2 regions of the Paraclostridium sp. genome follow, and region 1 is predicted to be linked to the other one. Evidence: predicted binding sites of a transcription regulator. Region 1 holds the regulator's gene; the other holds the start of a gene.
The links. The regulator HrcA, encoded in region 1, represses chaperone genes, less so after heat shock. The targets are predictions, from matches to a motif close to TTAGCACTCNNNNNNNNNGAGTGCTAA.
Positions count from the first base shown of each region.

Region 2: clpB (ATP-dependent chaperone ClpB) is a predicted target of HrcA. The motif match lies at 1,144-1,170, and genes of this name have one in related genera.

Region 1 covers NZ_JBOFKN010000023.1:13,396-15,612, forward strand. Annotated here, with positions in the region: gene hemW (radical SAM family heme chaperone HemW) at 1-364, shown strand, start outside; gene hrcA (heat-inducible transcriptional repressor HrcA) at 466-1,488, shown strand; gene grpE (nucleotide exchange factor GrpE) at 1,504-2,058, shown strand; gene dnaK (molecular chaperone DnaK) at 2,124-2,217, shown strand, end outside.
Region 2 covers NZ_JBOFKN010000075.1:16,939-19,155, forward strand. Annotated here, with positions in the region: gene ACRCYC_RS05270 (hypothetical protein) at 1-1,007, opposite strand, end outside; gene clpB (ATP-dependent chaperone ClpB) at 1,206-2,217, shown strand, end outside.

The DNA of each region.
Region 1 (2,217 bases):
TAACTATCTAGGGTTAGGGCCTGGAGCATCTGGGTATATAGAAGATACAAGATATTCGAATGTAGAAGATTTAAACGAGTATAATAACAAACTAAACCAAAATTTAAAGCCTATAAATGAAGAAAATAAATTAAGTGATAAAGATAAGATAGAAGAATTTATTTTTATGGGGCTTAGAATGAATGAAGGAATAAGTTTAGATATATTTGAAAAAAGGTTTAAAATTGATTTTAAAGATCTATATAAAAATGCTTTAGAAAAATTAATAGCTAATAAGCTTATAAAGATGGAAGATTCCAACGTTTCTTTAACTCAAAAGGGAAGAGAAATATCAAATAGTGTTTTTATAGAGTTTATAAATTAATTAAAAAGTGTTGACAAAGAAAATTTAAAGTGATATAAAATATATATAATCTTTTAGCACTCCAACATAATGAGTGCTAACAAAAGAGGAGGGTTTTGATTATGACGGAGTTAAATGAAAGAAAATTAGATATCCTCAAAGCTATAGTCAAAGACTATATAGATACTGCAGAAGCTGTAGGATCTAGAACTCTTTCTAAAAAGTATGAGTTGGGCGTAAGTGCAGCTACTATAAGAAATGAAATGGCTGACTTAGAAGAATTAGGATATTTAATACAACCTCATACCTCCTCAGGAAGAATTCCTTCAGAAAAAGGATATAAACTTTATGTTGATTCGCTTATGAAAGAATATGAGTTAGATAATATTGAAAAGAACTTAATTGAAGAATCAATAAATCATAACATGAATTATATGAATGATTTGATACATGAAACATCTAAGTTAATATCAAAGTTAACAAATTATACAACAATAGCTGTTACTAAAAATGTATCAAACTTACAAAATATAAAACATATTCAATTAGTTGGATTAGATGAAAAAAGTATAGTTTTAGTTATAGTTACTGAAAAAGGTGATATTAAAAATACTACTCTTTCAACTAACATACAAATTGATCAAGCTAAGCTTAATTTGATTTCTGATAAACTTACTAGAAAGCTCTCGGGTAAAAATATATCTGAGATTGATGAAGAGTTTTTAAATTACATAAAATATGAAATTACAGAAAACTCTTTGATAATAGATAAGCTTATAGATTCATTAAATCTTGGCATTGAAGAAAACAATACATCAATGTCATTAAGTGGAGCAACTAATATTTTTAATTTTCCTGAGTTTAGCGATGTAGTTAGAGCAAAAACATTTTTAACTATGTTAGAGGAAAAAGAGAATATATCTAATATGCTAAAATCAAAAGGAATTCAAAAAGAAAACCTAAATATAATTATAGGTAGTGACAATGACTGCGAGGTAGCTCAAGATTGTAGTATTATAACTGCAACTTACAATATAGATAAAGATGTAGTAGGAAAAATTAGTTTAATTGGTCCAACTAGAATGGATTATGCAAAAGTATATTCAATACTTAACTATATGGGACTACTACTAAACAAAAAATAGTTAGGGGTGTAAGTTTTGGAAAATAATAAGCAAGAAGAATTACAAGAAGAAATAAACGATAATACATCAGAGGAAGTTGAAGAAACTATTGAAGAGGCTATAGAGGAAGCAACTGAAGCTAAAGAAAGCTTAGAATCTGACAACAAAGAAGAAAAAATAGAAGAACTTACAGATACTCTTCAAAGACTTCAAGCAGAATATGCAAACTATAGAAGAAGAACTCAACAAGAGAAAGAAACTATGGGCATATTTGCTAATGAAAAAATATTAAATGAGTTAATACCAGTTATGGATAATATGGAAAGAGCTATGGATGCTTGTACTGATAAAGAAGATAGTATGTATAAAGGTATAGACATGGTTCAAAAACAATTAAAAGCTACATTTGAAAAATTCGGACTAGAAGAAATAAAAGCTGAAGGTCAAGAATTTGATCCAAACCTACACTTAGCGGTTATGCAAGAACCAGTAGATGGAGTTGATGCTAATCAAGTGGTTATGGTTTTACAAAAAGGGTATAAATTAAATACAAAGACATTAAGACCTGCAATGGTTAAAGTATCTTGTTAATATAAAATATAAAATTTAAATTGATTAAAATCAATTAACATATAAAATTCGAGGAGGCTATTAAAATGGGAAAAATAATAGGAATTGACTTAGGAACAACAAACTCTTGTGTTGCAGTATTAGAAGGTGGAGAACCTCAAATAATACCAAACAGTGAAG
Region 2 (2,217 bases), on a different contig from region 1:
TGTGAAGTAGAAGGTAGAACCTCACCTAAAAGATCTGTTAAAGGTAAAATCTCTCCCATATAGAAAAAAGCTCCTATGGGAATAATAACAGCAAATATTTTCATGCCAAATAAAAACCCATCTGTAATGTTTTTACATATATTATCTAAACTATCTTTTCCATGATTAATAACATTTATTATAATTAATAAAACTATAGCTGTTCCTCCAAGTAAAGCAGTAGCATCTCCGCCTTTTAAATCAAACTTAAACATAGCTAAAATATCTAAAGTAAATAATATTAATACTAAAAATGTAACTACTTTAGCTTTTATATTAAATGATTTTATCTCTATATGCTTATTTTCTTTTATTTCATTATTGAATAATCCATTTTTTATGTCTCGCTTAAGCATGTAAAAAGAGACTCCAATAGTAACTACAGCCATAACCCAAAACAAAATCATACCATCATTTATAATACTAGACACATCTATACCAGCAGCACCTGCAGTAATACTTGGAGCACCCTGAATTATAAAATCAGTTGAAAGTGCAAGCCCATGACCAAATAAATTAAGAGCAACTGCTACACCTATAGCAGGAAGGCCAGAACGAACAGCTATTGGTAGAAAAATAGCACCAACTAAAGCAACTGCTGGGCTAGGCCAGAAAAACCAAGAAAGTATCATCATAGATATACCTACTGTAAAAAATGCAGTAGTTTCATTTTTTATAACTCTTGAAAATGGTTTTATCATATATTCAATAGCATAATTATCTTCAAGTGATTTTGACAAAGATACCATTATAGAAATTATCATTATTACAGGTCCTAATTCTCTTAAAGATATAATAAGCCCATTAAAAATAGATCCTATAGATGAAGATAGATTGCTTGTATAAAATAAAGCCAATAAAAAAACTCCTAAAATACAAGGAACTATTGTATCTTTTTTCATAATCATAGTAAATAAGATTATTAATATAAAAAACATATAAATATAGTGTGCACCAGTTAAAATCATAGAATGCCCCCTTAGAATAAGATAGTATACTATATGTACAAGAGATATTATTAGTTACATTGGCAAATTAAGATGGGAAAAAATAAAAAATATTGACAAAGTACAAATATGTGTATATATTATTAATAACAACTTGTTAGCACTTGATGATGAAGAGTGCTAATGAAATATAAAACTGAATAGTGGAGGTATTTTATTATGAATATAGATAAAATGACAATAAGAGTACAAAAAAGCTTAAATGAAGCTTATGATATAGCAATAAAAAATAATAATCAACAAGTAGATGTAATTCACTTACTAAGTGCACTTGTAAATCAAGAAGATGGACTTATTCCAAATATAATGGAAAAGATGAATATATCAGTTGCATCGTTAAACAATAGTATAAACACACAACTAAGTAAGTTACCACAACTACATGGAGAGGGAATAAGCTCACAAGGGGTAACAGCTACAAGAAGAATAAATGAAGTATTAATAAAAGCTGAAGAAATATCTAAAGAATTTAAAGATGCATATATAAGTGTAGAACACGTTATACTTGCAATAATGGATATAGAAGTTAACACTAATGTAGGAAAAATATTTAAACAATATAATATAAATAAAAAAGACTTTTTAAATGTATTATCAAATGTTAGAGGAAGTCAAAGAGTGGAAACGAATGACCCAGAAGGAACATATGAGGCATTAGCAAGATATGCTACTAACTTAGTAGAGTTAGCAAAAAAGAATAAATTAGATCCGGTAATAGGAAGAGATGAAGAAATAAGAAGAGTTATAAGGATTTTATCAAGAAGAACTAAAAATAATCCTGTTTTAATTGGTGAACCTGGTGTTGGTAAAACGGCAATAGTTGAAGGTTTAGCAGAAAGAATTGTTAGAGGCGATGTCCCTGAGGGATTAAAAGATAAAGTAATATTCTCACTAGACATGGGAGCTTTAATTGCGGGAGCTAAATACAGAGGAGAGTTTGAAGAAAGGCTAAAAGCGGTACTTAAAGAAGTTCAATCTTCAGAAGGAAACATAATATTATTTATAGATGAAATACACACAATAGTAGGAGCTGGAAAAACTGATGGAGCAATGGATGCAGGAAATTTAATAAAACCAATGTTAGCAAGAGGCGAGCTTAACTGTATAGGAGCAACTACATTTGATGAATATAGACAATATATAGAAAAAGATAAAGCCCTTGAAAGACGTT